DNA from 4 places in the Polaromonas sp. P5_D5 genome. Region 4 is predicted to be linked to each of the others. Evidence: predicted binding sites of a transcription regulator. Region 4 holds the regulator's gene; each other region holds the start of a gene.
The links. Region 4 encodes sigma-54, which starts transcription at its own class of promoters, with help from an activator protein. Its sites were predicted from a motif close to TGGCANGNAANCTGCTTT; they were not measured.
Positions count from the first base shown of each region.

Region 1: the regulator sigma-54 is predicted to act here: its motif matches at 5,961-5,978, upstream of ACXJKE_RS11960 (formate/nitrite transporter family protein).
Region 2: the regulator sigma-54 is predicted to act here: its motif matches at 3,640-3,657, upstream of ACXJKE_RS02085 (transglutaminase family protein).
Region 3: the regulator sigma-54 is predicted to act here: its motif matches at 2,767-2,784, upstream of glnA (type I glutamate--ammonia ligase).

Region 1 covers NZ_JBFUMJ010000002.1:1,119,448-1,127,365, forward strand. Annotated here, with positions in the region: gene ACXJKE_RS11930 (ATP-binding protein) at 1-1,067, shown strand, start outside; gene ACXJKE_RS11935 (NADPH-dependent F420 reductase) at 1,177-1,806, opposite strand; gene ACXJKE_RS11940 (LysR substrate-binding domain-containing protein) at 1,913-2,842, shown strand; gene ACXJKE_RS11945 (ketopantoate reductase family protein) at 2,950-3,864, shown strand; gene ACXJKE_RS11950 (GlxA family transcriptional regulator) at 3,877-4,857, opposite strand; gene ACXJKE_RS11955 (dienelactone hydrolase family protein) at 4,985-5,803, shown strand; gene ACXJKE_RS11960 (formate/nitrite transporter family protein) at 6,138-6,950, shown strand; gene ACXJKE_RS11965 (protein kinase domain-containing protein) at 7,014-7,918, shown strand, end outside.
Region 2 covers NZ_JBFUMJ010000001.1:425,342-433,259, reverse strand. Annotated here, with positions in the region: gene ACXJKE_RS02085 (transglutaminase family protein) at 1-3,511, opposite strand, end outside; gene ACXJKE_RS02080 (DNA internalization-related competence protein ComEC/Rec2) at 3,773-6,331, shown strand; gene ACXJKE_RS02075 (circularly permuted type 2 ATP-grasp protein) at 6,422-7,915, shown strand; gene ACXJKE_RS02070 (alpha-E domain-containing protein) at 7,918-7,918, shown strand, end outside.
Region 3 covers NZ_JBFUMJ010000002.1:295,928-303,845, reverse strand. Annotated here, with positions in the region: gene glnL (nitrogen regulation protein NR(II)) at 1-542, opposite strand, end outside; gene ACXJKE_RS08105 (hypothetical protein) at 584-1,117, opposite strand; gene glnA (type I glutamate--ammonia ligase) at 1,300-2,715, opposite strand; gene ACXJKE_RS08095 (competence/damage-inducible protein A) at 2,940-3,764, opposite strand; gene ACXJKE_RS08090 (EI24 domain-containing protein) at 3,789-4,715, opposite strand; gene ACXJKE_RS08085 (sterol desaturase family protein) at 4,839-5,795, opposite strand; gene ACXJKE_RS08080 (polysaccharide deacetylase family protein) at 5,801-6,658, opposite strand; gene ACXJKE_RS08075 (YVTN family beta-propeller repeat protein) at 6,885-7,901, opposite strand.
Region 4 covers NZ_JBFUMJ010000006.1:103,731-111,648, reverse strand. Annotated here, with positions in the region: gene ACXJKE_RS20260 (THUMP domain-containing class I SAM-dependent RNA methyltransferase) at 1-1,014, opposite strand, end outside; gene ACXJKE_RS20255 (RNA polymerase factor sigma-54) at 1,056-2,591, opposite strand; gene lptB (LPS export ABC transporter ATP-binding protein) at 2,737-3,528, opposite strand; gene lptA (lipopolysaccharide transport periplasmic protein LptA) at 3,543-4,169, opposite strand; gene ACXJKE_RS20240 (thiol:disulfide interchange protein DsbA/DsbL) at 4,329-4,976, opposite strand; gene ACXJKE_RS20235 (SPOR domain-containing protein) at 5,105-5,737, opposite strand; gene argS (arginine--tRNA ligase) at 5,792-7,477, opposite strand; gene ACXJKE_RS20225 (PsiF family protein) at 7,612-7,908, shown strand.

The DNA of each region.
Region 1 (7,918 bases), on a different contig from region 4:
GTGACGGCCGTGGCGAACGCCGGCTGCTGAGCCGGCTTGAGCGGCGCTTCGTCAATGAAGCCTCGCGCGGCATTGCGCTGGAAGGCGAGGGCTCCGAGATCATCTGGCGCCGCGAGGCCGGCGGCAGCCTGGCGGTGCGGCTGCGCCTGGATGGCGCCGACCATTGGGTCAACCTGCCCGGCGTGCTGCCGGCGCGTGAATTCACCGGCGCCTGGGTCGTGACATCATTCGCCAGTGCCTTGCTGGCCTTGCTGGGCGCGCTGTTGATTCACCGTTACCTGAACCAGCCCTTGCGCCGCGTGATGGCTTCGGCGCACACACTGGCGGGCGGCACCAGCCCGCAGCCGCTGCCCGAAGACGGCCCGACGGAAATCGCCGACCTGAGCCGCAGCTTCAACCAGATGGTGCGCAGCCTGGCCCAGGCCGACGACGAGCGCACGCTGATGCTGGCCGGGGTGTCGCACGACCTGCGCACACCCCTGACCAAACTTCGCCTGGGCATCGAGATCCTGCGCGACAAAAGTGATCAAGGCGACGATGAGCTGATGGCCCGCATGACGCGCGGCGTGGAAGAAATGGACGCCATCATCAGCCAGTTCCTGGACTTTGCCCGCAGCACCGAAAGCGAAGCGCCGGCGCCGGTGGCGCTGGATGTGCTGGCGGCTGAAGTGGCGGCGGCCTCGGCCGGCCACGGCATGCCGGTGGCGCTGCAGGGCGGTAACCCGCCGCCCGTGCCCTTGCGCCCGCGTGCGATGCGCCGCGTGCTCACCAACCTGGTTGAGAACGCCTGGCGCCATGGCCTGCCGCCAGTTACGATAGCCACCGGTGTGCAAGGCGACTCGGTCTGGATGGAGGTGACTGACCATGGTGCCGGCATTGACGCAGCGCAGGCCGAGGCTTTGAAACAACCCTTTCGCCGCGCTGAAAGCACACGCACCGGCCCGCCCGGCGCCGGGCTGGGCCTGGCCATCGTCGACCGCATCGTGCGCGCGCATGGCGGAAAGTTTGAACTGCTGCCTGCCGACGGCGGGGGCCTCTGCGCCCGGATCACACTGCCGCGGGCCTGAAAATACCCAAAAAAAGGCCTCAAAAGGCCTTTTTCAAGCATCAAAACGGGCTGCAGGCCAATAGAGACGAGCGCAAGCAGCTATTGATTTGATAGCGATTGCTGCGGCTTCAGCCGAACTGCACCAGGTTGAGAATGGGCAGCGGGCCGCCGGGGAACTGCGCCAGGCGTCCACCCACGGCCAAAGCGCCGAGGTCGATTCCCGAGAACCCGAGCTGGCTGATCAGTGCCGCCACGGTCGCCTTTGCCTTGGCGTCGTCGCCCGAGAAAAACAGCACGCGTTTGCCGCCCTGGTCGGCGGGGTCAGTGGCCAGCAGCTGGGCGACCAGGTGGTTAAAGGCCTTTACCACGCGCGCGCCGGGCACCAGCTCAGCAAACACTTCGCTGGAGGCGCGGCCGTTCAGCTCAACGGGCCGGAGAGGAGGGCCTTCGACCGCGTTGTTGGCGTCAATAACGACACGGCCGCCAAAGTTGGGCAAACCGGCCAGCGCTTCAGGCAGGCGGCCCCAGTTGACGGCCACCAGCACGATGTCTTTTGTGGCGGCTTCCTTGACGGTGCCGGCGTGGATGGTGGGGCCGAGTTCGCGCACGATGTCTTTGAGCGAGTCCGGGCCGCGGCTGTTGGACAGCGTGGCATGGATGCCCTGGCGGGCCAGGGTTTTGGCAAACGCCGTGCCGATGGCGCCGGCACCGACGATCCCGATGCTGGGGGTGCTGGATGGGGTTGAGGGGGTAGACATAAATTCACTCCTTGGTTGTTGATGGGTGAATGATGGGTTTTTTATTGCCTTTTGATAAGCGGGTAATTGATTGAATTATTTTCAATCATTGCTTTAAGATGGGGAAATGGAAACCCTGGCCAACCTCGAATCGTTTATTCGCAGCGCCGAAGGCCGCAGCTTTTCTGAGGCGGCACGGCGCCTGGCCCTGACGCCTGCCGCCGTCAGCCGCAACGTCGCCATGCTGGAGCGAAACCTGGGCGTGCGGCTGTTTCAGCGCTCGACCCGCAAACTCACGCTGACCGAAGCCGGTGAACGCTTCCTGGGATCGATCGGCGGCAACCTCGACGCGCTGCAGTCCGCCATCGCGGCCGTTTCCAGCGACAGCGGCACTCCCGCGGGCCCGCTCAAGGTCAGCATGTCACCCACCTTCGGCACCGAGTACATCGTGCCTTTGCTGCCGGCCTTCCTGGACCGTTATCCGCTCATACGTCCTGACTGGTACTTTGAAAACCGACCGGTCGACCTGATTGCCGAGGGGTATGACGCGGCCATCGGCGGCGGCTTTGAGCTGTCACCGGGCGTGGTGTCTCGCGCGCTGGCCCCGATCCACCTGGTTGCCGTGGCATCGCCCGCCTATATGGCAGGCCAGCAGGCTCCAGCCAACCCCACGGGTCTGGCCGGGCTCAAAGGTATCGCCCTGCGTTCCAGCGGAACGGGCCGGGTTCGCCAGTGGGTCATGCGCGACGCGGCCGGTGCTGAGGTTCCGGCAGTTTTTATGGAGTCAATGGTCATGAACGATCCGACGGCCATGCGCGCCGCGGCGCTGCTGGGTCTGGGGGTAGCGCTCGTGGCTTTGCCCGATGTGCTGCCTTTGCTGGAGCGCGGCGAGCTCGTCAGGGTGCTGCCGCAGTGGTATGTCGATGCCGGCGCGATCTCGATTTACTACGCCACGCGCAGCCAGATGCCTGCCAAGACGCGGGTGTTTATCGATTTTGTGGTCGAGGCTTTCGAGCGTGACCAGCTGACCCGGCGCTTTGCCGGCGGCCCCGTGTAGACCGCGAACAGGTCCCAAGTGGCCCGGTCGCCAGCAAGGGCGGCAGACTTCACCCACAATCCTTTTTACGTTTCCGTATCTGCATCTCTTCGAAGGCAAAGACCCCTATGACCCAATCCCTCAAAGCCGCTGTGATGGGCGCAGGCGCCGTTGGTTGTTATTACGGCGGCATGCTGGCCCGTGCGGGGCTTGACGTGACGCTGATCGCCCGGCCCCGGCATGCTGACGCCATCCAGAGTGACGGCCTGCACATGGAAACCCGCACTTTCGACGAACACGTGCGCCTGGCCGCCAGCAGCGAACCCACCGCCGTGCAGGGGGCCGACCTGGTGCTGTTCTGCGTGAAGTCCACCGACACTGAAGCGGCCGGTGCGCTGATCCGGCCGCACCTGGCGCCGGATGCGCTGGTGCTCTGCCTGCAAAACGGCGTGGACAACGCCGACCGCCTGCGCACCGTGCTGCCGCAGCACGCAGTGGCCGCCGCCGTGGTGTACGTGGCCACCGAAATGGCCGGCCCCGGCCACGTCAGGCACCACGGCCGCGGCGAGCTGGTGATTGAGCCCACCAGCCGGAGCAAGGCGGTTGCCCAGGCCTTCATCGCAGCCGGTGTGCCGGTTGAAATCTCCAGCAACGTGCGCGGCGCGTTGTGGGCCAAGCTCATCCTCAACTGCGCCTACAACGCCGTCTCGGCCATCGCGCAGCTGCCGTACGGCAAAACCGTGCAAGGCGAGGGCGTGAAAGACGTCATGCGCGACGTGGTGGCCGAATGCCTGGCCGTGGCAGAGGCCGAAGGCGTGCAGGTGCAGGGCGACATGCACCTGGCCGTGGACAAACTGGCCGGCAGCATGCCCAACCAGTTGTCATCCACCGCACAAGACCTGGCGCGCGGCAAACCCACTGAGATCGACTACCTCAATGGGCTGGTCGTCAGGCGCGGTGAAGCGCTGGGTGTGGCCACGCCGGCGAACCGGGTTCTGTGGGCTCTGGTGAAGTTGATGGAGTCCAGGCAGGCCCTCACCTGAATCGCCGGGCTCTCAAGCTCTTAACCCCGCCGCCCGGTATCGGCTCGGGTTGGCGCCCGCCGCCTTGTGCATCATGCGCCGGAGCGCCGTGGCATCTTCGTAGCCCACTTGCTCGGCCACGCGTTCGATGGTCATCCGGCTGGACTCAATCAGCATCCGCGCGCGATTGAGCCGAACGCTTTGCACCAGCGCCATCGTGCTCTTGCCCGTGGCCTCGCGCACGTGGCGCGACAGCGTCCGCTGCGACATCGCGAATTCGTTTGCCAGTGCCTCCACGCTGGGCGGGCTGGGCAGGGCGGACTCGATCCGCGCCACCAGGCGGGCAACCAGTGCGTTGCCGCTGGAGAGCATGGCCGGCACCACAAAAGGCGCTTGCGCCTGCCGCCCGTCGATCAAGAGGATGCGTCCTACAGCCTCGGCCAGGGTTACCCCGAACTGCTCGCGTAGCAAATGCAGCATCAGGTCGGTTTGCGCAAAGGCGGCGCCTGCGGTGCTCACCGGGCCGTCGGCGCACACCATCCGGTCGGCATTGACGGTACAGGCCGGCTCCCGCCTTCGAAGCTCCGGCGCCAGCCACCAGGAGGTGGTGACCCGGCGCCCGGCCAGCACACCGGCCGCCTGAAGCAAAAAAACCGCCGAGCACGACGCCGCAACACGGCCACCGTGCGCAGCATGCGCGGCGACGGCCTGAATCACGCGTTGCGCGTCTGCGGTGGCCAAGCCGGTGTCGAGGGCCTGCGGGTTGTCCAGGCCCAGGCCCGGCACGATCCAGGTGGCAGCATCGGGCCGGTAGCGCCGGGGCAGGGCCGCGGTGTCTATGTGAAGGCCCGAGCTCAGCGGCACCGGGCCGCCGGTGGCTGACAACACGCGCCAGGTGGGGCGCGCCAGCTTCATGCGCGGCGCGAGGGCAGACGCGGCCTGCAGGATATCGAGCGTGGCCGCCACGCCGGTGGCAAAGGTGCCCGGCAGCAGCAGGAGGGTGAAATCTCGCATTGGCTGAAAAGGCCTTAAACATGTCGAAATAGACACTGGGAGTTTACGCGCGTGCGGTGCCAAATTCATCTGTTCCATGAATTCCACGGACGCCATTGCTCCCACCGTTCGCAAAGCAAGGACACCGATGACAACGCGCAAGCTGACCGAAGACGACTCCCTCGAGGATTTCACCCAGCGCGAGATCACGCTCGACGGCATCACCAGGAAGGTCTACCTCATGGGTACAGGCCCGGCCGTGATCGTCATGACCGAGATGCCCGGCATCAGCCCGCACGTGGCGCGCTTCAGCCGTTGGCTGCGCGACGCGGGTTTTACCGTCTACATGCCGTCGCTCTTTGGCCGCGACGGCGCCGTGCCGCGTGCCGATGAAGGCGCGGCCATCTTTCAGCGCGCCTGTGTCAGCGCCGAGTTCCGCGCGTTCGCATCCAACCAGGCCAGCCCGGCCACGCAGTGGCTGCGGGCACTGGCAAGGCTGGCGCATGACGAGTGCGGCGGCCCCGGCGTGGGCGCTATCGGCATGTGCTGGACGGGTAATTTCGCCCTCACGATGATGCTGGAGCCCGCCATGCTGGCGCCGGTGCTGTGCCAGCCGTCGCTGCCGCTCAATGACCCGGCCGGCATCGAAATTTCGCCTGCGGACATCAAGGCCGTCCGCCAGCGGCTGGACCGCGAGAACCTCACGGTGCTGGCCTATCGGTTTGAAGGCGACAGCTTTTGCAGGGCCCAGCGCTTTGCGGCCTATGCCGAGGCGCTGGGCGACCGCTTTGTGGGCCGCGTGCTGCCCGACAGCGCCGCCAACCCCGACGTGCCGCCGTTCTTTGCGGCGCACGTGAAGACACCGCACAGCGTGGTCACCGCCCACCTGATCGACGAGGCGGGCCAGCCCACACTGGCGGCGCGTGACGAGATCCTGGCGTTCTTTGCGCAGCGGCTTGCGCCTTAGCGCCTGTATCCGGCAGTGGCCCAGCTGGCACCAAAATATTTAAAGATGGACACCTCGATGCACAAATTTGGGGCAGTCACTCCCTTCGCAGTGCCAAAACGACGGGTAAAAGCGTCGCTAAAGCGTCGGCAAGCCCGGATTCGCGGTGTTTTGTTAGCGGCACGGTATGTGCTTGCATCCATCAGGTCAGGCTAACGAAGGCCTGCGCAGGGTACGGCAAGCTTCGCAGTGCCCATCGATCTGAATGGATAACGTCGTCCACTTCGGTCTTCAAATCTTTTTGAAGATCTCGAAGTGGATTTTTTTTTGGCAAAACAGGACTTAGAGGGATCGTATGGCTTATTTAGTGCCTTCGGAATTTGTGACCAAGATGGTGGATGCGGGTGAATCCAAAATCTTCATGTCCACCCGCGACACCGTTATCCGGGCCTACATGGCCGGCGCCATCCTGGCTCTGGCAGCCTGGTTCGCCGTCACCATCAACGTGCAGACCGGCCAGCCCCTGCTGGGCGCCGTGCTGTTCCCGGTGGGTTTTGTCATGCTGTACCTGTTCGGCTTCGACTTGCTGACCGGCGTGTTTGTGTTGTGCCCGCTGGCGCTGATCGACAAGCGCCCGGGCGTCACGCTCAAGGGTGTGCTGCGTAACTGGGGCCTGGTGTTCGTCGGCAACTTCGCGGGCGCCTTCACGGTGGCGGTGATGATGGCCATCTACGTCACCAACGGCTTCTCGACCGAGCCCAGCGCCGTGGGCAAGGCTATCGGCATCGTGGGCGAGAGCCGCACGCTGGGCTACCAGAAATACGGTGCGAACGGCATGCTCACGCTCTTCGTGCGCGGCATGTTGTGCAACTGGATGGTGTCGGCCGGCGTGGTGGGTGCGATGATCTCCACCCAGGTCAGCGGCAAGGTGATCGCGATGTGGATGCCCATCATGCTGTTCTTCTACATGGTGTTTGAGCACTCCATCGTGAACATGTTCCTGTTCCCATCCGGCCTGCTGCTGGGCGCGCATTTCACCATCATGGACTACCTGATCTGGAACGAAATTCCGACGGTGCTGGGCAACCTGGTGGGCGGCCTGGCCTTCACCGGCTTGACGCTGTATGCCACACACATTAAAACCGGACCGACACGTTCTTTCAAATAATCCGCCTCCAAAACAAAGGCCCTCGCGCATCTTGCATGCGCGGGGGCTTTGCCGGTACCCCACATGTCCAGTGAACTGAAGATATCGGCAGGTCAGTATTCGGACAAGGGCCGCAAGGAAACCAACCAGGATTTCCACGGTATCTATGTACCTAAAGAGCCGCAACTGAGCGCCAAGGGCATCGCCGTTGCGCTGGCCGACGGCATCAGCAGCAGCGCCGTCAGCGACGTGGCCAGCCAGTACGCCGTCACTGGTTTTCTTGAAGACTATTACTGCACCTCGGAGGCCTGGTCGGTCAAGACATCGGCCGAGCGGATCTTGAGCGCCACCAACTCCTGGCTGCATGCCCAGACGCAGAAAAGCCAATACCGCTACGACAAGGATAAAGGTTATGTGTGCACGCTGAGCGCCATGGTCATCAAGTCGACCACCGCGCATATTTTTCATGTCGGTGACTCGCGCATTTACCGCCTGCGCGGCAAGGCGCTGGAACAACTGACCAACGACCACCGTGTGTGGATTTCCCAGGGCCAAAGCTACCTTGGCCGTGCGCTGGGCTTCAAGCCGCAGCTTGAGATCGACTACCAGACCCAGCAGGTGGAGCAGGGCGACATCTTTCTTCTGGCCACCGACGGCGTGTACGAACACGTCAGCGAATACGACATGGCCGGCCTCATCCACATCTGTGCCGACGAGCCCGGTGGGCTTGATATGGCGGCCAAATCCATCGTTGAAAAAGCCCTGGAGCGGGGCAGCGGCGACAACCTCACGGCACAGGTCGTGCGTGTCGATGAGCTGCCCAACGGGCAGGCCGGCGAGTTGCTCCAGCAGCTGTCGGGCCTGCCGCTTCCGCCCATCCTGGAGGCCAGGACGCAGTTTGACGGCTACACCATCGTCCGCGAAGTGCACGGCAGCAGCCGCAGCCATATTTACCTCGCCACAGACAACGAAACGGGCGTGCTCGTCAT
Region 2 (7,918 bases), on a different contig from region 4:
GCGTGAGGCGGCGGCTTTCGGCCTCGTATGAATTGACCGGCAGCGTGTCATAACTGAGCCCGCCCGGATGCGCCACATGGTATTGACAACCGCCCAGCGAGCGTTCCATCCAGGTGTCGACGATGTCAAACGTGAGCGGCGCATGCACGCCGATGGAAGGGTGCAGGGCCGAAGGCGGGTTCCAGGCCTTGTAGCGCACACCGGCTACATATTCGCCGACGCGGCCGGTGCTTTGCAGCGGCAATGCCCGGCCGTTGACGGTGACGACATAGCGGTTGTCATTGAGGCCCGTCACATGCACTTCGACGCGCTCCAGCGATGAATCCACATAACGCACGGTACCGCCGGCCGAGCCTTCTTCGCCCATCACATGCCAGGGCTCCAGCGCACTGCGCAACGTCAGCTCAATGCTGTTGGACTTGACCTGCCCGATCAGCGGGAAGCGGAACTCGAAGTGAGGTTCGAACCATGCCATGTCGAAGCCGTAGCCGGCTTCGCGCAGCTCGGTCAGCACGTCTTCAAAATCCATGCGGATAAAGCCCGGCAGCAGGAAGCGGTCGTGCAGCTCGGTTCCCCAGCGCGTGACGCGGCCGTGGTAGGGCTTGTTCCAGAAGCGCGACACCAGCGCGCGCAGCAGTAGCTGCTGGGCAATGCTCATGCGCGCATGCGGCGGCATTTCAAACGCGCGCAGCTCCAGCAGGCCCAGGCGCCCGGTGGCGGAGTCGGGCGAGTACATCTTGTCGATGCAGAATTCGCTGCGGTGCGTGTTGCCGGTCACGTCGACCAGGATGTTGCGCAGCGTACGGTCCACCAGCCAGGGCGGCATGTCGGCACCGTATTTTTTGCGGTTGTTTTCGATCTCGCGCAGGGCGATTTCCAGTTCGTACAGCTGGTCGTTGCGGGCCTCGTCCACACGCGGTGCCTGGCTGGTCGGGCCGATGAACATGCCCGAGAAAAGATAGCTCAGCGACGGGTGGTTGTGCCAGTAGGCGATCAGGCTGCCCAGTACCTCGGGCTTGCGCAGGAAGGGGCTGTCGGCGGGCGTCGCGCCGCCCAGCACGAAGTGGTTGCCGCCGCCGGTGCCGGTGTGGCGGCCGTCGGTCATGAATTTCTCGGCCGACAGGCGCGTTTCATGCGCGATCTTGTAGAGGAATTCAGTGTGCTCCACCAGCTCGCCCCAGTTGTAAGCCGGGTGGATGTTGACTTCAATGACGCCGGGGTCGGGCGTGACCTGCAGCATCTTCAGGCGCGGGTCGCGCGGTGGCGGGTAGCCTTCGAGCACGATGCTCACGCCCAGCGATTGCGCCGTTGCTTCCACCGCGGCCAACAGGTCGAGGTAGTCTTCGAGCCTTTCCATGGGCGGCATGAAGACGTAAATCGCACCGGTTTCGCCACGGCCCGACTTGTTGGCCTTGCTGTCCGGGTCGGCCTTGGGTTTGTCTTTCGGGCCATTGGCGCGGGATGGGTCTCGTACTTCCACGCAGAGCGCGGTGCGCGTGAGCCAGGCGGCCGATTCAAAGGGCTTGGGCGCGCGATCGTCGGCAGGCGTCGTTGCCTCTGCGGCCGGTTTGCCATCCAACCCGTCCGTACCGTTCGTTCCGGTGTTTCCCAGCGGGCGGAACTGAAGGATGCGGCTGGCTTGCGACAGCGCGGTATTGCCCGTCATGTAGCGCGCCATGTACTGCGCGAGCGAACTGGCGCTGCCGCCTGCCGATGCGGCCGCCGGTGTGGCGCCGCGGGCTGCGCTGAAGCTGCCGTTGTAGCGCGCCGCCAGTGCGGAAGCCGCCGGCAGGTCCTGTCGCGGGGCAAACGGATCGGACTCGATCATGTAAGGGTAGTCGGTCTTGGACACCCAGGGCACCGAATCCAGCGGCAGGCGGTAGCCCATGGGCGAGTCGCCCGGCATCAGGTACATGCGCTCTTCGCGGAAGAACCAGGGGCCGGTGGTCCATTTGGGCCCACTCAGCGCGGGCGAGGCGCCTGCGTTTCGTTGCTTGAGTTGCTCCTTGGTTTGCAGCGGCAGCACATAGCCCACGACGGAATCCAGGCCCTGCATGAAGACGCGGCGCAGGCGTTCGCGCTCCATGGCGTCGTCCAGCTTCGAATCAAATGGGTCGACATTGACTGGCAGCCGGCGTTCGCGCCAGAGGTAGTACCAGGTATCTTCATAGCCTGGCGTGATGTAGGTGGTGGCCAGGCCCAGCTTGCCCGCCAGTGTCTGCACAAAACGCTGCGCGTCGGCGCTGGTGTAGTTGCAGGGCTGGCGCTCGTCGGCGAAGAGGCTCGGGTTTTGCCAGATCGGCTGGCCGTCCTTGCGCCAGAAAATGCTGAGCGCCCAGCGCGGCAATTGCTCGCCGGGGTACCACTTGCCCTGGCCGAAATGCAGGAAGCCGCCTTCGCCATATTCGGCGCGCAGCTTTTGCACGAGTTCGGTCGCATAGCCGCGTTTGGTCGGGCCCAGTGCGTCGATGTTCCATTCGGCCGCGTCGCGGTCGGTGGTGGCCACAAAGGTAGGTTCGCCGCCCATGGTCAGGCGCACGTCGCCGGCCGCCAGGTCTTTATCGACCTTTTCGCCGAGCGCCAGCACCTCCTGCCATTGCTCCTCGGTATAGGGCTTGGTCACGCGCGGTGATTCGTAAATGCGCTGCACCGCCATGTGGTGTTCGAACTCGACTTCGGATTTGTCGACGCCGCCTTCGACCGGCGCTGCGCTCGACGGCTCGGGCGTGCACGCCAGCGGAATGTGGCCTTCGCCGGCCATCAGTCCCGAGGTCGGGTCCAGGCCGACCCAGCCGGCACCGGGCAAAAACACCTCGCACCAGGCGTGCAGGTCGGTGAAGTCGGCTTCGGCGCCGCTGGGGCCGTCGATGGATTTGACGTCGGCTTTCAGCTGGATCAGATAGCCCGAGACAAAACGCGCGGCCAGTCCCATGTGCCGCAGCAGCTGCACCAGCAGCCAGCCGGTGTCGCGGCAGGAGCCGCAGGCCAGGCGCAGCGTTTCTTCAGGCGTTTGCACGCCGGGCTCCATGCGAATGGAGTACTTGATGTCCGACTGGAGGCCCTGGTTCAGACCCACCAGGAAGTCGATGGTGCGCTTGGGCGTGCGGTCGATTTTTTCAAGGTAACGCTTGAGCAGCGGTGTGGCTGGCTGGGTGGCCAGGTAGGGTGCCAGTTCGCGGGCCTGCAGTGCGTTATAGGTAAACGGGAATTCTTCGGCAGCCGGTTCCAGGAAGAAGTCAAACGGGTTGAACACCGCCATTTCCACCACCAGGTCCACCGTGACCTTGAACTCGCGTGTCGGCTCGGGAAACACCAGCCGGGCCTGGTAATTGGCAAACGGGTCCTGCTGCCAGTTGATGAAGTGGCCGGCGGGCTCAACCCTGAGGGAATACGACAGTACCTGTGTGCGGCTGTGCGGCGCAGGCCGCAGGCGCACGACCTGGGGGCCGAGTTTGACCAGGCGGTCGTATTTGTAATGCGTGATGTGGCTCAGGGCGACGTGGATGGACAAGGCAGCCTCGCTTTTAAAGGAACGGGCGTGTAATCACGCCCTCTGGAAAATACGTTCAACAGACCGCCACATCTTGCGGTCTCAGGAACGCCGTGTAAACAGCTTACCCGGATTTGGTGGCATTTCTGAAAGCAAGAGCTGCGCCACGTGGTCTCTTGAGTGTGAACCGGCTGTTTGGCGCTGTTTGTTGGCTATCTGCCGCGCTTTCCCGTTAAGCTCAAAGCGGTCAGTGCATAAAAACAGTTCAAAGGGGAGGCGGGTTTGAATCGACCTGTATCAGCCGGGGCACGGCTGTATGCGGCAAGCCCGGGGCCGGTGTTTGCCGGTTTTATTGCGGGTGTTGCCCTGCAGTTGCAGCAGCCCGTCTTGTGGCCACAACAGATTTATGCCGCCATGGCGCTGCTGGCCTGCACCCTGGCTGGCCTGTACCTGCGCTTTGGCAGGCTGCGTCTTCCTTCGTGGGGAAGGGTGGTTTCGGCCTTTGCCCTTGCTGCCTTGCTCGGTGTGGGCCTCACGGGCTGGCGTGCCGGCGTCTTCCTGACGGCGGCGCTCAATCCGGCGCTGGAGGGCCGCGATATCGAGGTCACAGGCCAGGTGCTGGCGATGCCGCAACCCGGAGAAGATGGCCTGCGCTTTCGCTTCGCGGTGGAATCTGCCCGCCTCAATGGCGGCACAGTCACCCTGCCGCCGCAAATCATGCTGGGCTGGTATTCGGGCTTTGCCGGGCGCGAGCCCGCCGTACCGGCGCAGGACGCCGACCCGTTCGAGATAGCACTGGCCTTGCAGCGCCAGCCGCAAGCCCTGCGCGCCGGAGAACGCTGGCAAATGACGGTGCGGCTCAAGGCGCCGCACGGAAACAGCAACCCTTATGGTTTTGACTACGAACTCTGGCTGTGGGAGCAGGGCATACAGGCCACGGGCTATGTGCGTGCCGGCCCGCGCGACGCACCGCCGGCAAAACTCTCCAGCAGCTGGCAACACCCCATTGAGCAGGCCCGGCAAGCCGTGCGCGAAGCGATTTTTGGGCGCATTGAAAACCGGCAGCTGGCAGGCGTCATTGCCGCGCTGGTGGTCGGCGACCAGGCCGCCATCGAACGCGCCGACTGGGATGTGTTTCGTGCCACGGGCGTAGCTCACTTGATGAGTATTTCAGGCCTTCATATAACGATGTTTGCCTGGGCTGCCTCACTGCTGATCGGCGCGCTGTGGCGGCGATCAGCGCGTTTCACGCCGCGGTTGTGCCTGGTGTTGCCGGCAGCCGCTGCAGGTGCTTTGGGCGGCTTGCTGCTTGCCACCCTGTATGCATTGTTTTCCGGCTGGGGCGTGCCCGCGCAGCGAACCATCTGGATGCTGGCCACCGTGATCCTGCTTCGGCAAGGCGGCAGGCAGTGGCCCTGGCTGCAGACCTGGCTGCTGGCCATGGCCGTGGTGGTGGCGCTGGACCCATGGGCGTTGATGCAAGCCGGGTTCTGGTTGTCTTTCGTTGCGGTGGGTGTTTTGTTTGCTACAGATTCAGGAGCTGCTCGCGCTCATGGGGAAAGGGCTGCAGCCCAATTCGACTCAAAAAAACAACCTGAGGACGGGCACTGGTGGCAGCGCCGGCCCAGATGGCTGGACAGCGTTGGGCGTGCGATGCGGGAGCAATGGGTCGTCACGCTGGCGCTCACGCCCCTGTCGCTGCTGCTGTTCAACCAGGTTTCGCTGGTCGGCCTTCTGGCCAATGCCGTGGCCATTCCGGTGGTAACACTGGTCATCACGCCGCTGGCTTTGCTGGGCGTGGCGTGGGCGCCGGTGTGGTCGCTGGCGGCATGGTCGGTCGGCGGGCTGGCGATATTTTTGCAATGGCTGGCGAGCTGGCCGCTGGCCTCGGTCAGCGTGGCGGCGGCGCCGCTGTGGTGTGCTGTCGCCGGCGTTGCGGGCGGCGGCCTGTTGGCCACGCGCCTGCCGTTTTATTTTCGAGCGCTGGGCCTTCCCCTGTTGCTGCCGGTGCTGTTGTGGCAGCCGGTGCGCGTGGCGCCGGGGCAGTTTGAATTGCTTGCCGCGGACATCGGGCAAGGCAATTCCGTGCTGGTGCGTACGGCAAGCCACACGCTGCTGTATGACGCCGGCCCGCGCTTTTCGCGCGAAAGTGATGCCGGGCACCGCGTGCTGGTGCCGCTTCTGCGCGCGCTGGGCGAGCGGCTGGACATGCTCATGATCAGCCACCGGGACATCGACCACATCGGGGGCGCCCAAGCCGTCCTGGCCATGCAGCCAGAAGCCAGCCTGGTGAGTTCGATTGAAGACGCGCATCCGCTGCAAATGCAGCGCAAAGCCGGCCGCTGCGTGGCCGGCCAGCGCTGGGAATGGGACAGCGTGGCATTTGAGGTGCTGCACCCCGTAGCCGCCGATTACGACGCTGCCAGCAAGTCAAACGCCATGAGCTGCGTGTTGCGCATCTCCAGCAGCGTCCCTGGCGGCAGCCGCACAGCCCTGCTGGTCGGCGACATCGAATCGCCGCAGGAACTCCGGCTGGCAACCAGCGTGCCGGCCAGCCTCAAGGCTGACTTTCTGCTGGTACCCCACCACGGCAGCAAAACATCGTCCAGCGCGGTGTTCCTCGATGCCGTCAGGCCGCAGTGGGCGGTGGTGCAGTCGGGTTACCGAAACCGTTTTGGCCACCCGGTGGAGTCCGTGGTGGCGCGTTATGAGGAGCGCGGCGTACGCCTGGTGAAGTCGCCGCAGTGCGGGGCTGCCACCTGGCAAAGCCTTCGCCCCGGGGAGATTTTGTGCCAGCGGGAGCAGGGCAGGCGCTACTGGCATCATGTGCCTGAACGCTAAAAATATTGGCGGACGCACCGCCTTGGCGCATAACTTGCTAAGCTACGTTAAAACAATTGCCATGCGCATAACTTGCTGGAGATCAAGCCAATGAGCCGACCGATGTTCGACGAAATGAACGCCACGGAGTCCAGCGTCCGTGAGCATTACCAGGGTTACCAGCGTTGGCTGGCCCGGCAGCCTGCCGACGTGATGCAGGCCCGCCGCGCCGAAGCTGAAATGATTTTCCGCCGGGTCGGCATCACTTTTGCGGTTTACGGTGCCAAGGACGAAGACGGCGCCGGCACCGAACGCCTGATTCCCTTTGACCTGATTCCCCGCATCATTCCCGCCCACGAATGGGCCAGCATGGAAAAAGGCCTGGTACAACGCGTCACTGCACTCAACCGCTTCATCCACGACGTGTACCACGGCCAGGAAATCATCAAGGCCGGCGTGGTGCCGTCCGAGCAGATCTTCCAGAATGCGCAGTTCCGCCCCGAAATGATGGGCGTTGATGTACCCGGCAATATCTATTCGCACATCAGCGGCATCGACATCGTCCGTGCGCCCGACGCGCAGGGCAACGGTGAGTACTACGTGCTTGAAGACAACCTGCGCGTGCCCAGCGGTGTGAGCTACATGCTGGAAGACCGCAAGATGATGATGCGGCTCTTTCCCGAGCTTTTCAGCGAAAACCGCGTTGCGCCTGTTGCGCATTACCCCGACCTGCTGCTCGAAACCCTGCGCGGCATGGCGCCGCCGGCCACGGCCGAGCCTACGGTGGTGGTGCTGACGCCCGGCATGTACAACTCGGCCTATTTTGAACACGCCTTCCTGGCGCAGCAAATGGGCGTCGAGCTGGTCGAGGGGCAAGACCTTTTCGTCAAGGACAACTTTGTCTACATGCGCACCACGCGCGGCCCCAAACGCGTCGACGTGATCTACCGCCGCGTTGACGACGACTTCCTCGACCCGCTGGCCTTCCGCCCCAATTCCACCCTGGGCTGCGCGGGCCTGCTCAATGTGTACCGCAGCGGCAATGTCTCGCTGTGCAACGCCATCGGCACCGGCGTGGCAGACGACAAGTCGATCTACCCTTACGTGCCCAAGATGATCGAGTTCTACCTCGGCGAAAAGCCCATTCTGAAAAACGTGCCGACCTACATGTGCCGCAACAATGAGGATTTGCAGTACACCCTGGCCAACCTGAAAGACCTGGTCGTCAAGGAAGTGCACGGCGCCGGCGGCTACGGCATGCTGGTGGGGCCAGCTGCCACCAAGGCCGAGATCGAAGAGTTCCGTGCGGCCTTGCTGGCCAATCCGTCGGGCTACATTGCGCAGCCCACCCTCAGCCTTTCAACCTGCCCCACGTATGTGGAAAGCGGCATTGCACCGCGCCATATCGACTTGCGGCCCTTTGTGCTGAGCGGTAAAGAAGTGCAGATGGTGCCGGGCGGCCTCACGCGCGTGGCGCTCAAAGACGGCTCGCTGGTGGTCAATTCGTCGCAGGGCGGCGGCACCAAAGACACCTGGATATTGCAGGACGGCTCGTCCATGCAGTACCAGTCCCAATCGCAGTCGCAATCCCGGGGAGGAATGTAATCA
Region 3 (7,918 bases), on a different contig from region 4:
GTCAGGTCCTTGCCGATTTCCATCTGCAGCAGCTGCGCAGCGCCGCGAATACCGCCCAGCGGGTTTTTGATCTCGTGGGCCAGGTTGCGGATCAACTCCTTGTTGGCCTGCGCCTGGTCGATCAGGCGTTCTTCGCGCTCCTGCTTGGCTTGCTGCTCCAGCGGCAGCAGCTCCACAATCGCCTCACCCGGGGTGTCGGTCTGCGCCACCACCACATGCACGGGCAGCGGTTCGTGGTTCAGGCGCCTGAGCCACGCGTCGTAACGCAGGGCGGCAAATTCATTGCTGCCCGCGCCCTCCAGCGCATTTTGCAAAATGAGCGGCTCGGTAAAGCAATCGGGGAGCTGTGAGCCTTCAATGGTCCGCCGCGAGGTGCCCAGCGCGTCTTCCAGCGCGGCATTGGCAAACACCACGGTGCCGTTGGTGCGCACCACGGCCACCAGCGTGGCCAGCAGGTCAAACGCCTGAAAACGGGGGGGAAGTCCGGTGACCGGGACGGACGATAAAGCGGCGCGGATGGAGGGCTTGTTCAAGCCATCCATTTTCCTCCAGAAGCCGGCTTGCCGCGACTTGCCGCGTTGGTTTAATTGGCGACGAGCGCAGCAGGCGGCGGGCCAGGCAAGCGGGAAATTTCGCGCTTGAGGCCGGCAATGTCGCTCTGGTTACGGGCGATGCTGTCTTTCATCTCTGCCACGCGGTCCAGGTAGCGCTGGTAATTACGGCCTTCAATGCCCTGTTTTTCAGGTTCGCCGTTGTTGAATTCTTTTTGCTGCTCGGCCAGCTTGGCTTCGGCCTTTTTCAGTTCGGACTCAAGGATGGTGCGCGAATCGTTGTCGCGGGCCCGTTGTTCGGAGCTGCCATCAGTGCGCGGGCCGCTGGAGCCTGCGGCCGCAGCCACGCGAACCGCCGCTTTGGGCACTGGCGTGCTCTGCATCACCGTGACATTGCCGCCGGACAGCAGTTTGCAGCTCCGGGTTTGGGCATCTTTTGCGTTGTTGATGTATTCAGGGGCCGCGCCTCCGATGCCCGCGCAGCGGTAAATCTGCTGCGCCCATGCAGCATTCCCCGCGCCAGCCAGCAGCAACGACAAGGTAGAAAGCAATAAGGTGTGTTTCATAGGAACTCCCGATACCCAGAAAGGGCGAAGGACGGTCTATCAGTATGCGGCAAAGGCGCAAAAATACAAAGCCAGCAAACCCACAACCTGCCGGGGCAATAAAAAAGGACGGCATATGCCGTCCTTTTTTGACCACAAACTGTGTAAATAAACAGTAGGCGGTTGGGCTTTCGCCCTCCTGATTACAGGGAGTAGTACATCTCGAATTCGATCGGGTGAGTCGCCTGGCGCAGGCGGGTCACTTCACCCATCTTCAGTTCAATGTAGGCGTCGATCATGCTGTCGGTGAACACACCGCCCTTGGTCAGGAAGCTGCGGCCCACGTCGAGGGCGTCCAGTGCCTGGTCGAGGCTGTGGCACACGGTTGGCACTTTCGCATCTTCCTCGGGTGGCAGATGGTACAAATCCTTGGTGGCGGCTTCGCCCGGGTGGATCTTGTTTTCCACGCCGTCCAGGCCGGCCATCATCAGGGCCGAGAAGCCCAGGTACGGGTTCATCAGTGGATCGGGGAAACGCGCTTCGATACGGCGGCCCTTGGGGTTGGCGACGTAAGGAATGCGGATCGACGCCGAGCGGTTTTTGGCCGAGTAAGCCAGCTTGACCGGTGCCTCATAGCCAGGAACCAGACGCTTGTAGCTGTTGGTGCCTGGGTTGGTGATGGCGTTCAGGGCACGTGCGTGCTTGATGATGCCGCCGATGTAGTACAGGGCGAAATCAGACAGGCCTGCATAGCCGTCGCCGGCAAACAGATTCTTGCCGTCTTTCCAGATGGACTGGTGAACGTGCATGCCGGAGCCGTTGTCGCCGACAACAGGCTTGGGCATGAAGGTGGCGGTTTTGCCGTAGGCGTTAGCCACGTTCTGCACGACGTATTTCAGGACTTGCGTCCAGTCGGCGCGCTGAACCAGCGTGCTGAAACGGGTACCGATTTCGTTCTGGCCAGCGCCGGCCACTTCGTGGTGGAACACTTCAACGGGGATGCCCAGCGATTCGAGGATCAGGGCCATCTCGGCGCGCATGTCTTGCGTGCTGTCGACAGGAGGCACGGGGAAGTAACCACCCTTGACGGTAGGACGGTGGCCGCGATTGCCGCCTTCGAGCTTGGCGCCCGAATTCCAGGGCGCTTCGTATTCTTCGATCTTGAAGAAGGTGCCCGACATGTCGGTGTTCCAGCGCACGTCGTCAAAAATGAAAAACTCGGGTTCGGGACCGAAGTAGGCGGTGTCGCCCAGGCCGGAAGCCTTGAGGTAAGCCTCTGCGCGCTGCGCGATGGAGCGCGGGTCGCGGTCATAGGCCTTGCCGTCAGCAGGCTCGAGCACGTCGCAGCTCATGAACAGCGTGGTTTCTTCAAAGAACGGATCGATGTTGGCCGTCTTTGGGTCAGGCATCAGTTGCATGTCGGAGGCTTCAATGCCCTTCCAGCCGGCAATTGAGGAGCCGTCGAATGCATGGCCCGACGTGAATTTGTCTTCGTCAAAGTGGGACACGGGCACGGTCACGTGCTGCTCTTTGCCCCGGGTATCGGTAAAACGGAAGTCAACAAACTTGACCTCGTTTTCCTTGACCATTTTCATGACGTCTGCGACGGTCTTTGCCATCAAAATCTCCTGTTGCTGGATGGGTGGTTGAAAAATCTATTCGGGCTGTCGAATGCACTTTTTGTGCCACAGACATTGGCGCTTCAGTTTCCTGCCAAGCCCCGGATTGTGCCGTGATCTGGCTTCACTTCCCGCCTTGGTACGGCCGAAAATACAAAAAACACCTGACAACAATCGCACCAATTAGGTGCGCATCGCAAACCGCACACATTTGGGGCCATTATTTAACGCACCAATTCGGGGCCAAATTTCAGGTCGAATTTGTGCAACCCTGCCAGCATGGCGGGATAGGCCCGGTTCACCGCTTCGGGGGCGCCTTTCACTCCCAGCTCAATATGCCGGCCATATTCGGGGTGGTCCACACTCGGCAGGCTGAATACCTTGACGCCGGAATGCGCCGCTTCAATGTCGAGCATAAGGGGGGTAAGCATGGCTTCCATAGACCCAAAAATGATCACTGATTTTTCGGTGTAAGCCGACTTTTGGTGCAGGTGCGGATAGCCGTTGTCGAGTACCCACTCGATCATCGGCCAGGCCATCACCGGGAAACCGGGCACAAAGTGAACGGCCCCCTGCCCTGCGCGGCAGGTGAAGCCCGGTATCTTGTTATAGGGGTTCGGAATAATCTCCGCGCCGACCGGAAACACGCCCATGTTCAACCGGTGGATGTTGTCGTCGCGGTCAGGCTCATAAGGTATGCCCTGCTCTTTGGCTACATCGGCCATGCGCTCCAGGATCAGGGTTTTGGCCGTGGAGTGCAGCGCGAGCTCAAGGCCCAAGGCCTTGGCGGCGCACTGCCGGGTGTGGTCGTCAGGAGTGGCGCCTATACCGCCGCAGGAAAAGACCACGTCGCCATGTTCACGCGCGGCGGCAAAGGCGCGCGCCAGCGTGGCCGTGATGCGCGCCGGGTCGTCGCCCACATAGTCGGCATAGGCCAGCTGCAAGCCGCGCGCGCCCAGCAGTTCAATGGCTTTAGGCAGGTGTTTGTCGGCGCGTTTGCCGGAAAGGATTTCGTCGCCGACGATGATGAGGCCGAATTGTGGGGTCATGTTCAGGCTTGTCAGGTAACGGGTTCAGGGTTGTGATTCGGGCTTTCCGCCCAGCGAACCGAAGCTGGGCGCCGGCCCGGGAAGGGCATCGGGGGCCAGTTCATTTGCTATCGATTCAATAGCTGCTTGCGCAAGCGGGTCGGGCGCCAGGGCATTGTTTTTCTTGCGGAGCTGTTCCAGGGCCGACAGCGTGTAGTGCGCAAACCAGAGCGAGGAAAACGCAAACACCAGCGTATAGATCCAGATCGCCACCGGAACCAGGATGGGCGCCATGGCCACAAACATCGCGCCCGAGGCCCACAGCAGGCTGGGAGCCGCACCGAGGTAGCCGCTGAACACACCGATCGCCAGCAGCGGCAGGCGATGCTCCTTGAATATCTGGCGCCGCTCTTCACTGCTGGCGTGGTCCACCATGGCGTCATAAGACATGACACGGTAAGTCAGCCAGCCCCAGATCAGCGGCGGCAGCACCAGGATCAGCGGGGGAATCAGCCAAAGCGGAATCGAAACGACCAGCGCCACCACGGCCAGCAAGGTCGAGCCCAGTGACCAGAACAAACTGGTGAACAGTGAACCGCCCCGTTTGCGCTCCATCTGGGGAAAGCGCCGTTCAGCCACCAGGGCCACCATGGCCGGCGTCATGAGCAGTGCCACAAAGAGCAGCGAGACGATGATGATCACGGGAATGATCAAAAGCAGGAGCAGCACCTTGGGCAGTACAGACTGCAGCTGGCTCAAGCCCAATCCCTCCAGCCAGCGAACCATGGCATCAACCAGCTCGAAGCTCCCAAGTTGCACGCGGATGGCTTCCGCAGCACTGTCCCAGAAGAAGTAGCCCAGGGTCAGCGAAACCACACCCATGATCACCAGCGGCAGGATCGACAGCACAATGACCCGCGGGTGCAGGCAATACATCGCGGCGCGCCAGAAGGCGTCAAGAAGTTTGCTCATGCTGAAAGTGTAGCCCCCACAGTCGTTCACTGCGTGTAACTCCTTGCCCCCCGAGGGGGCCGCCCGCCTGTGGCCCGGCAAAGCCGGTTCCACGGCTCATGCTGGGTTAAGACCCAGGCACGCTCAGGCTTTGCCGAAGAGGCGTTTCAGGCCCATCCATTGCTGCGACCAGAAACCTTTGCCGTACTCACGGTTGGCTTCGACCTGGTCGCGAATGCCCGTCGGGTCATAGCGCTGCTCAAAATTCACCGTACGGAACAGCATGTCCCACCAGGGCAGCAGCACGCCGAAGTTGTGGCCCCCCAGCGTTTTGGGGCCATGGCTTTCGTGGCCAATGCCGATGCTGTGGTGCAACCGGTGAAAGCGCGGGCTGATCCACAGGCGCTCGCCCACATGCCCGAACCACATCCGCACATTGGCATGCTGAAAGCTTTCGCTGAGCTGCGTAAAGGCCACGATGGCGATGAACTGCCCCGGCGCCACGCCGATAAGCTGAGCCACCAGCACGACGATGGAGTCGACCAGGATGTCGTCCAGCAGGTGGTTGCGGTTGTCGCTCCACATCGTCATCTGCCGCTGCGCATGGTGCAGCGAATGCAAGCGCCACCACCACTCGATCTGGTGCTGGCCGCGATGCGTCCAGTACGCCACAAAGTCAAACACCACCAGGTAAATCGCGAAGCTGACGAGGGCGTTGTCCGTCACGCCCGGCCAGAGCTGGTCTAAATGGAAAGTACCGTAGCCGGCAGTGCGCAACGCGCCAAAAGCCTCGTCAAACCAGGGATCCAGCGTGAAAAACAGCGCGATGCGAAACAGGCCCAGCCGGTGGATCAGGGTGTAGAGCACATCAGTACGTATGGTGGCCCGATCCAGCACGGGCTCTACCGGCCGCCAGCGCTGCAGCGGGCCGACGATGGCCAGCAGTATCAGCACCTGGATGACGCCCACCATGAACCAGGCGGTGGCGTCGTAGCCGTCTTCCAGCAGGTTGCCCATGCCCAGCGCAAACATGGCCGGTTGTACGGCCGACTCAAACAACCATTGCTGCGCCATTGAAAAGAGATCGCTGAACCAGTCCATGTGGTTTATTTTGAAGGCCTGGCAGACGCCGGAGCGGCCTGCGACGCAATCCAGTCTTTGTACTGGGGATGTTCAGCCAGGGTTTTGAAGCAAAAGCCCCGCGACTGCAGGCCGGTGATGAGCGGCTCCAGCACAGCAGGTGCCCAGGGGTCCTTGCGTGACCAGATGCCCAGGTGGGCCAGCAGGATGTCGCCGGAGCGGATGTCGCGCAGCGCCTTCTTCAGCAGGAAATCATTGCCGAACCTCTCGCTGGCCAGCTCATCACCCAGGAAACCGGCGGGCGACCAGCCCACATGCTCAAAGCCACAGGACTTGGCCGCCGCCAGCAGCGCGGGCGAGGTTTTGCCGCCCGGCGCGCGAAAAAGCGGCAGTGTTTTTTTGCCGGTTATTTCTTCGAGGCGTTTGCTGGACTTGCCGATTTCTTCGCAATACTGCTTCGCCGTCCAGGTGAAGTCCTTGCCTGCCTGCGGGCCCGCAGAAGGCCGCATCTTGAACTGCACCGGTGCACCAGGTGCGCCGGGTACATCGCCCCGCCAATAAACGTGGTCCCAGGTGTGCGAGGCAAATTCGTGGCCTTCGCCCGCCCGCGCCTTCCACCAGCCCGCCCACTGTGTGCCCAGGCTGCCATCGCCGGTTTGCGTGCGCTCATTGGCGGCAAAGAACGTGACCTTGACCTTGTGTTTGTTCAACACCTCAGCCATCAACGGCGCAACAGCCATGTGGCCAGTGTCCAGCGTCAGGTAGACGGGTTTGCAGGCCGCCTCGGCCTGCTGCGGCGTGTTTTGTGCGGATTTTTGTGCATTGTTTTTGCCTGCAGCCCATACAGGATTTGCGCAAGCAGCTACAAAAACGATAGCAAGCATCGTCTGCAACAGAACAGCCGTAGCGGCGGTCGTTGGGGACTCTCCAACCAAGCCGGGGCCGCGGAACCGGCTTCGCCGGGCCGCAGGCGCAGCGGCCCCCTTGGGGCTGGAGCCCGCGGCTCCAAGCCTGCCTGCGCAGGCTTGGACGGGCGACAGAGGCGAAGCGTCCCGCGAGCCGCGGCCTGCAAGGCCTCGGGAGTTACACGCAGTGAGCGACCGTGGGGGCTCAGCGTGGTGCGTGGTCAAGCGTCCAGACGCCATGAGGGCTCTTTCCAACATTGACCTGGCGCACGATCTTGTGGCTTGCCACGTCGATCACCGTGAGCTTGCGTGCCCAGCGCGATGTGACCAGTATCTGCTTGCCGTCACGGCTCACGTCGATACAGTCAGGGCCGCCCGGCGCGGGGTAGTTGTCCACCACTTCCAGGGTCTGCAGGTCGATCTTGCTGATGCTGTTGGCCACGCGGTTGCTGACCAGCACATGGCGTTTGTCGCCGAAGGCGCGGAACGCGTGCGCGCCGGCGCCGGTCTTGATGACCTTGGTTCGCTGCGGTTGCGCGCCGCTCACGTCATACACCTCGACGGCGTCGCCGCCGGTCAGGCCCACCAGCAGGTGCTTGTCGTCGGCTGTGCCGTACACGTCGGCCGGGATGGAGCCGGTCTTGACACGCCACTTGACGGACTGGCTGGGCAGGTCGATGGCGATCAGCTCGTCGCTGTCCTGCATGGTCGAATAAATCGTGGTGCTTTTGGTGTCGATCCACAGATGGCTCGGCGTCTTGCCGGTGGCCACGCGCTTGGCCAGCGTGATGTCCTTGCCGTCCCACTTGTAGATGTCGATGTGGTTGAGGCGGTTGGCGGCCGTGACAAACCATTTCATGTCGGGTGAAAAGCGCAACTGGTACGGGTCGATGATGCCGCGCACCGTGCGCTGCACTTCAGCGGTTTTCGGGTCGATGAAGGTAAGCGAGTCCGACAGCGCGTTGGCAACAATCACCGATTTTTCATCGGGCGTGAGGTACAGGTGGTGCGGCTGCTTGCCGGTGGCAATGCGTTTGGTTTCCGTCCAGGTGGCCGGGTTGATCACGCTGACACTGTCTTCGAGCGAGTTCAGCACAAAAACAGGCGTTGTGATTCCCGAAAGTACGGCACCAGCGGCGGCCGTCTGGGCAAAGGCGGTGGAACATGCCAAACCGGCAAGGGCAAGCAGCCAGGCGGCGGCAAAACGGACGAAAACATTCACAAAAACGGTCTTTCTAC
Region 4 (7,918 bases):
GGCATGTCCTTGCTGGCGGCGCTGGTCGCGTCCCTGCAGGCCGGTGATGCCGGCCACGCCTGCCACATCGATCCGTTCGCCGTAAGGCGGGTTCACCAGCATCACGCCCGAAGGCGCAGGTGGCATACGCTGCAGCGCGTCGCCGCCGCGGAATTCCACCGCATTGGCCACACCGGCACGTTCGGCATTGCGCTCGGCAAAGTCAACCATGCGGAAAGACACGTCGCTGCCGAACACCGGCGCGGTAGGTTCGGTGATGGCGGCTTCGGCCTGGTCGAGCAGACCGTCCCAGACATGGCCCTGGAAAGGCAGGTACTTCTGGAAGGCAAAACGGCGGTTGATGCCGGGTGCGATGTTGCACGCGATCTGCGCGGCTTCAATCGCGATGGTGCCCGAGCCGCAGCAGGGGTCATAGAGCGGCACGCCTTCTTTGCAGAGCTGGTCCCAGCCGCTGGCGGCAATCATGGCGGCGGCCAGGGTTTCCTTCAGCGGGGCATCACCCTTGTCTTCACGCCAGCCGCGCTTGAAGAGCGGCTCACCCGAGGTGTCGATGTAGACCGTGACGGTGTCCGTCGTCAGGTGCACGTAGACGCGCACGTCGGGCCAGCGCGTGTCGACGCTGGGGCGCACGTCGTCGAACTTGGCGCGAAAGCGGTCGGCGATCGCGTCCTTGATCTTCAGCGCCGCGAAGTTCAGGCTTTGCAGCGGGCTGTGCTGGGCGGTGATCTCGACCTTGAAGGTCTGCTTGGGCGTGAACCAGATTTCCCAGGCCACGTTGGCAGCAGCGTTGTAGAGGTCTTGCTCACTGCGGTACTGGTTATGCTGCAGTTCGATCAGTACACGCTGCGCCAGCCGGCTGTGCAGGTTGAGCTGCAACGCGTCGCGCCACGACGCCTGCAGCTGCACGCCGGCGCGCCAGGCTTTGCCGTCGATCCCGGTGACACGCTTGACCTCGGTGGCCAGCAGGGTTTCGACGCCTGCGGCGCACGGTAAAAACAATTGGAGTTGATTCATGACTGACTTTGAGGGACGGGCAGCGCGGCCTGATTGGGCGGCTAGAGTGATTTGCGCAGGTTGGCGGGCGCTATGCGCAGGGCTTCGCGGTACTTGGCCACGGTGCGGCGTGCGCATTCAATGCCCTGCTCCTTGAGCATTTCGGAAATCTGGTTGTCGCTGAGCGGTTTCTTGAGGCTTTCGGACGAGACAAATTGTTTGATGAGCGCGCGTACCGCCGTGCTGGAAGCATTGCCGCCGGTTTCGGTGCCGAGCGCGGAGCCGAAGAAATACTTGAGCTCAAAGGTGCCGAAAGGGGTGCCCATGTACTTGGCCGTGGTCACGCGGGAGATGGTGGACTCATGCAGGCCCAGCTCGTCGGCGATTTCGCGCAGCACCAGCGGGCGCATGGCGAGTTCACCGTGCGTGAAGAAATTTTTCTGCCGTTCCACAATCGCACTGCTCACGCGCAGGATGGTGTCAAAGCGCTGCTGGATGTTCTTGATGAACCAGCGGGCCTCCTGCAGGCGCTGCTGCAGCGCCTGGCCGCCCTGGCCCTTGTGCTGCTTGAGGGCATTGGCATAAATGTCGTGCACGCGCAGGCGCGGCATGACGTCGCCATTGAGCGAAACCTTGAAGCCCCGGCCCGACTTGATGACGATGACGTCGGGCACGATCAGGTTGCGCTCCACGTTCACGAAGCGGCGCCCGGGCTTGGGATCGAGCCGGCCTATCACCGTGATCGCGCCCTTGATGGCGGCTTCGGTGAAACCGCACAGGTGCGACAGGCGTTTCACGTCGCGCTTGGCCAGCAGCTCCATCGGTTGCTTGCACATGGCAATGGCTGCGCGGGTTTCTTCGCAGTCCTTGCAGTCCAGCAGCTGCAGGCTCAGGCATTCCGCCAGGTTGCGCGCACCGACACCGGCAGGCTCCATGTGGTGCAGCAGCTTGAGCGCCATCGCAAAACGCTGCTCCAGTTCTTCCGCCTGCGCCATGTCATCTCTTGCAAGACCGGCCGCGAGCGACGCCAGGCTGTCTTCAAGGTAGCCGTCGTCGTTGAGCGATTCAATGAGGAAGTGCAGCGCGGCACGGTCTTCCTCCGACAGGCGCAAGCTCAGCGATTGCCGGTGCAGGTGGTCCTGCAGCGACTCATGGCTGCCCGTGAGGTCGGAGGCCTCGGCTTCGCTCTCTTCATTGTTGTTCTTGCGCGCCGGTGCGTCGCTTCCCCACTCGCTGTCGTCGGGCGTGGTTTCTACCGTGCCATCGCCTTCCCAGCTTTCCTCGAGCTTGGGCTCCGCACTGACTTCTGCGTCATTCGGGGCTGTAGCGCTAGTCTCGTCTGCGCCGCCAGCTATCGAATCCGTAGCAGATTCAAACTCGCGGCTGTCCTGGCTTACCGGCGTGTTGATGTGCTCCAGCCCAAACTCTTCGCGCACCGCCGTCTCTTCCGACACTTCCAGAAACGGGTTTTCGTCGAGCATCTGCTCGACCTCCTGGCTCAACTCAAGCGTCGACAGCTGCAACAGCCGGATCGACTGCTGTAGTTGAGGTGTCAGCGCAAGATGCTGCGAGACGCGGAGTGACAGACCTTGTTTCACTGGATTTTCAAACTTGCGGAAGGTTGAGGCAATACGTCTTTAACCAGCGGGCGCCGCGGAACTGGCTTTGCCAGGCCGCAGGCGCCGTCCCCGGAGGGGGAGAGGGAGCTACACGAAGTGAGCGACAACAGGGGGGAACCATGTTCTACATCTTGAAGTGTTCGCCGAGATAGACGCGGCGCACATCGGCGTTATTCACGATCTCGGACGGTGTGCCTTGCGCCAGCACGTGGCCGTCGCTGATGATGTAGGCGTGGTCGCAAATGCCCAGTGTTTCACGCACGTTGTGGTCGGTGATCAGCACGCCGATGCCGCGCGATTTGAGGAAACCGATGATGCGCTGGATTTCGATCACGGCAATGGGGTCGATACCGGCAAAGGGCTCATCCAGCAGGATGAAGCGCGGCTGGGTTGCCAGCGCCCGCGCGATTTCGACCCGGCGGCGCTCGCCGCCCGAGAGCGCCGGTGCCGGTGAATTGCGCAAATGATCTACCCGCAAATCCTGCAGCAGGGCGTCGAGCCGCGACTCGATGTCTGCGCGCCCCAGCGGTTTTCCGGTTTTGTCGAGCTGCAGCTCCAGCACGGCACGCACGTTTTCTTCCACCGTGAGCTTGCGGAAAATCGACGCTTCCTGCGGCAGGTAGCTCAGGCCCAGGCGGGCACGCAGGTGAATCGGCATGTGCTCGACCGACTCGCCGTCGATGGAAATTTCGCCTGCATCGGCGCGCACCAGGCCCACGATCATGTAGAACGAGGTCGTTTTGCCCGCGCCGTTGGGGCCCAGCAGGCCCACGACTTCGCCTTTTTGCACGGACAGCGAAACGTCCTGCACCACCTTGCGGCTGCCGTACGATTTTTGCAGACCTTGCGCAACAAGGCGGCTGGGGGTCAGGGCAGGAGCGGCCGGGGCCGCTGAAGTGTCAGTCACCACATCCATCTGTGCAGGTCTTTCTAGTTCTTTTCATTGCCCAGCGTCGTGCTGGGGCGCAGAACCGGGGCTGGGCCCGCGGGCGGTGCCGCAACGGGTGCCGAGGCTGTCGCGCGGGGTGACAGCATGGCGCGAACCCGCCCCGTGGGGTTGCTGGCCGTACGGTTTTGCGCGCCCCCATCCACGGTGAAGACGTCGGTGTTGTTGTCATAAACAATCAGGCTGCCGGTGGTTTCGTCCACCAGGGTGGCACCGTTGTAGCGGCGCACCACCGCCCGCTTGATGAACTTCACCAGGTCGGCGCGGCTGTCATATTCAATGCGTTCGCCTTCGCCTTCGATGTACTCGTCTACGCCGTCACGCTTTTTCCGGTAAAACGCCAGCTTGCCGGGCGCCGCGACGGACACCGCCTGCTGGTAGCCCTCGGGATCCTGCATGACGTCAACGCGCTCGCCGCGCACGATGGTCGTGCCCTTGGTGATCACCACATTGCCGGTAAAAACGCTGGTTTGCTTCAGGTCGTCATAACGCAGGGCATCTGCCTCCGCGTTCATGGGTTTGTCCCGATCAGCTTTTTCGGCAGCGGCCGGGAAAGCCGACCCCAGCGCCAGGATGACCGGCAGGATGAGGGAAAAAATGGGGTGTTTCATAAGGCACGAATCTTGCTGCTTGGTGTTGGGTCATTGTAGCCATGCCAGCTGCGGGAATGGCTTGCACGGGGAATATTAGGGGCATAAAAAAACCCGCCGGAAATCGGGCGGGTTTTTTGAGCCGGTGTTTGGCGCGGCGCACGGCCGCGGGCGCTTTCTTTATTTGGCCTTGCGGGATTGGGTGATCAGGTGATCTGTGACCTGCAGCGCGCGGGTCATGGTTTGGGTCTGGTCCGACGAGGTGTAATAACGCCCGGCGATACCCAGCGACGGCACGCCGGCCACTTTGTAGCTATCCTGCAGCTGTGTGGCCTTGCGCGCCTTGGAGGCGACCGAAAAGGAGTTGTAGAACTCAACGAATTTGGCCTTGTTGAGGCCCTGCTTTTCAGCCCATGCAGCTATCAGCTCAGGCGTGTTGAGCGGTTGTTTTTCCACATGAATCGTGGCAAACACCTTCTTGTGAAGTTCCTCAATTTTGCCCATGGCCTCAAGCACGTAATACAGGCGCTGCTGAGGTTCGAAATCGGGCCGGAAGGACACTGGAACACGCCGCACGGACACGTCCTTGGGGATCTGCTTCATCCAGGCTTCGAATTGCGGCTCGAAGGCGTTGCAATGGGGGCAGTTGTACCAGAAGAATTCCACCACCTCGACCCGGCCGGCGGCGGCTTCGGTCGGCGCCGGCTTGTCCAGCGTCAGGTAATCCTCGCCGTCCTTGAAGGCCTTGGCCTGGGCTTGTGCCAGGGTGGGCAGGGCGGCGATGCCGCCCAGGGCGGCGGCTGAAAACGAAAACTCACGGCGTTGCATCAGATTTTTCTCCTGGAATGACAGAAATAGCCCGGAAACCGCCCCTCTGGCGGATGCCTCGTGGCGCGGGGTATAGGGGTTTGTACACCAGCCTCGTGAAAAGTTCAGCCTATCGTTGGATGAGGGCTTCAGCGCTGGACCCGGACCAGCGCGGTTTCAATGGAATTGTTGTCCAGGCGCTCCTTGGCCTTGTCGGCATCTTCCTTCTTGTCGAAAGGGCCAAGACGCACGCGGTACACGGTGCGGCCAGCCTGCTCGCGTTCCGTCACTTTGGCCTGCATGCCCAGCAGCAGCAACTTGGCGCGTTGCTGTTCCGCATCTTCCGGCGTGCGAAAGGCACCGGCCTGAATGAAATAGCTGAAGGGATCCGCTCCCGGACCGGATGACAGGCCTTCGACCTTGGCCTTTGCCAGATCGCCCAGCGGATCGGCAGGCGCTGGTTTGGCCACTTTGGCCGGCGCTGAAGCGGCGGCCTTGGGGGTGGCTCCGGCGGAGGGGTCGGGTACTGGAACACCAGGCACTTCAACCGCTGCCGGAGGAGGCGGCTTGGGCTGGTTTTTGCCGGCCAGCGGGGCGTTCGGGTTCCAGTCCTTGTTTTTCTTGGCTTCAACAGCATCGCTGTCGGGGTTGCGTGCCTGGCTCTTGTTCATGAAAGGAACCGGCACCTTGGTGATGTAAACCGCCACCGCCAGCGCCGCGCCCAGGCCGATCAGCGCGCCAATGATCAACCCCAACAGGGTTCCGCCTCGTTGTGTATTCATACCTTGCCCACGTTCATTGCCTTGTCCTGAAATTCGCATGGTTTTCGCCACGGTTTACATCTTGCGCGGGGCGCTCACGCCCAGCACTGCGAGGCCATTGTGCAACACCTGCGCAGTCGCGGCGACCAGCGCCAGACGGGCAAGCTTCACAGCTTCGTCGTCCACCAGGATGCGCTCGGCATCGTAATAGCTGTGATAACTGGCCGCCAGCTCACGAAGGTAAAAAGCCACGTCGTGCGGTGCAAATCCGTCAGCCGCGTTGGTCAGCATGTCGGGGTACTTGGCCAGCAGCAGCATCAATGACTGCGCCTGCGGGCTGTCCAGCGCCGAGAGGTCGACAGCTTTGAGGCTGGCTTCGTCGCCACCCTGGCCGGCCCAGGTGGTGAGGATGGAGCAGATGCGCGCATGCGCGTACTGCACGTAATACACCGGGTTTTCATTGTTTTTGGCCAGCGCCAGGTCAATGTCGAAGATGTATTCGGTGTCCGGCTTGCGGCTGAGCAAAAAGAAGCGCACGGCGTCGGCGCTGGTCCATTCGATCAGGTCGCGCAAGGTGACGTAGCTTCCGGCGCGCTTGGAAATTTTGACCTCTTCGCCGTTGCGCACCACGCGCACCATGGTGTGCAGGACGTAGTCGGGGTAGCCCTGGGGAATGCCTTCGCCGGCGGCCTGCAGCCCGGCGCGCACGCGGGCAATGGTGCCGTGGTGGTCCATGCCCTGGATGTTGATGGCCTTGCCGAAGCCGCGCTCCCACTTGGCCAGGTGGTAGGCCACGTCGGGGACGAAGTAGGTGTAGCTGCCGTCGCTCTTTTTCATCACGCGGTCTTTGTCGTCGCCGTAGTCGGTCGACTTCAGCCACAGCGCGCCATCCTGCTCGTAGGTCTTGCCGGCCTCTTTCAGTCTGGCCACGGCGCTATCGACACGGCCCGAGCTGTACAGGCTGGACTCAAGGTAGTAGTTGTCGAACTTCACCGAGAAGGCCTTCAAGTCCAGGTCCTGCTCGTGGCGCAGATAGGCCACGGCGAACTGGCGTATCGAGTCCATGTCTTCCACGTCGCCCGAGGCGGTGTATTCGCGGTCGTCCGACTTGACGGTCTTTTTGGCCAGAAAGTCGGCCGCGATGTCGGCGATGTAGTCGCCGTTGTAGGCCGACTCGGGCCAGCCGGCGTCACCGGGCTTGATGCCTTTGGCGCGCGCCTGTGTGCTGGTGGCCAGGGTCTGGATCTGCACGCCCGCGTCGTTGTAATAGAACTCGCGCCAGACCTTGGCGCCTTGCGTGGCGAACAGGTTGCAGATCGCATCGCCCAGCGCGGCCTGGCGGCCGTGGCCCACATGCAGCGGGCCGGTCGGGTTGGCCGAGACGAACTCGACGATCATCTTGCGTGCCGGGTCGGCCGGCTGCACGCCGAACTGCGCGCCGGCGGCCAGCACTTCGCGCACGGTCTCCTGCTTGGCGGCGGGCTTAAGGCGGATGTTGATGAAACCGGGGCCGGCGATTTCGATGGCGTCTACCCAGCGTTCAAACGCGGGCTTCTTGAGCAGGTTGGCGCGCAGGCTTTCGGCCACCTGGCGCGGGTTGAGCTTGAGCGGCTTGGCCAGCTGCATGGCGGCCGTGCAGGCGAAGTCGCCATGGGCCGCCACCTTGGGGGATTCAAAGGCAGCTTTGTCGCCTGCGCCGGGGGAAAGTTCTTCCAGCCCCGCGGCCAGAGCCGCGAGCAGGTCTTTTTTAATCGAGAGCATGGTCTGATTTTACGGTTAAGCCATCTGCCGTTCGGACCCCTCAGATACCCTGTCATCGAATTTGCCCGGCGCGGCGTTATGTGTTGGAATTCCAGCCGGAACTCAAACCTGTTTCCCAACCCAATGGAGCCACCATGAAAAAGCTGTTATCCCTGATCGCCGCCGTTTTTGCCGTCTCGATGGCCTTGTCTCCGGTGGCGCACGCCGCGGACGCTCCAGCCAAAACCGCACAGCAAACCAAAATGGGCGCCTGCAACAAGGACGCTGAAGGCAAGAAGGGCGATGAGCGCAAGGCATTCATGAAAGAGTGCCTGAGCGCCAAGAAAGAAGCACCAACGCAGCAAACCAAAATGAAAACCTGCAACGTCGACGCCAAGGGCAAAAAAGGCGACGAACGCAAAGCCTTCATGAAAGAGTGCCTGAGCAAGTAAGCCGGTCTTT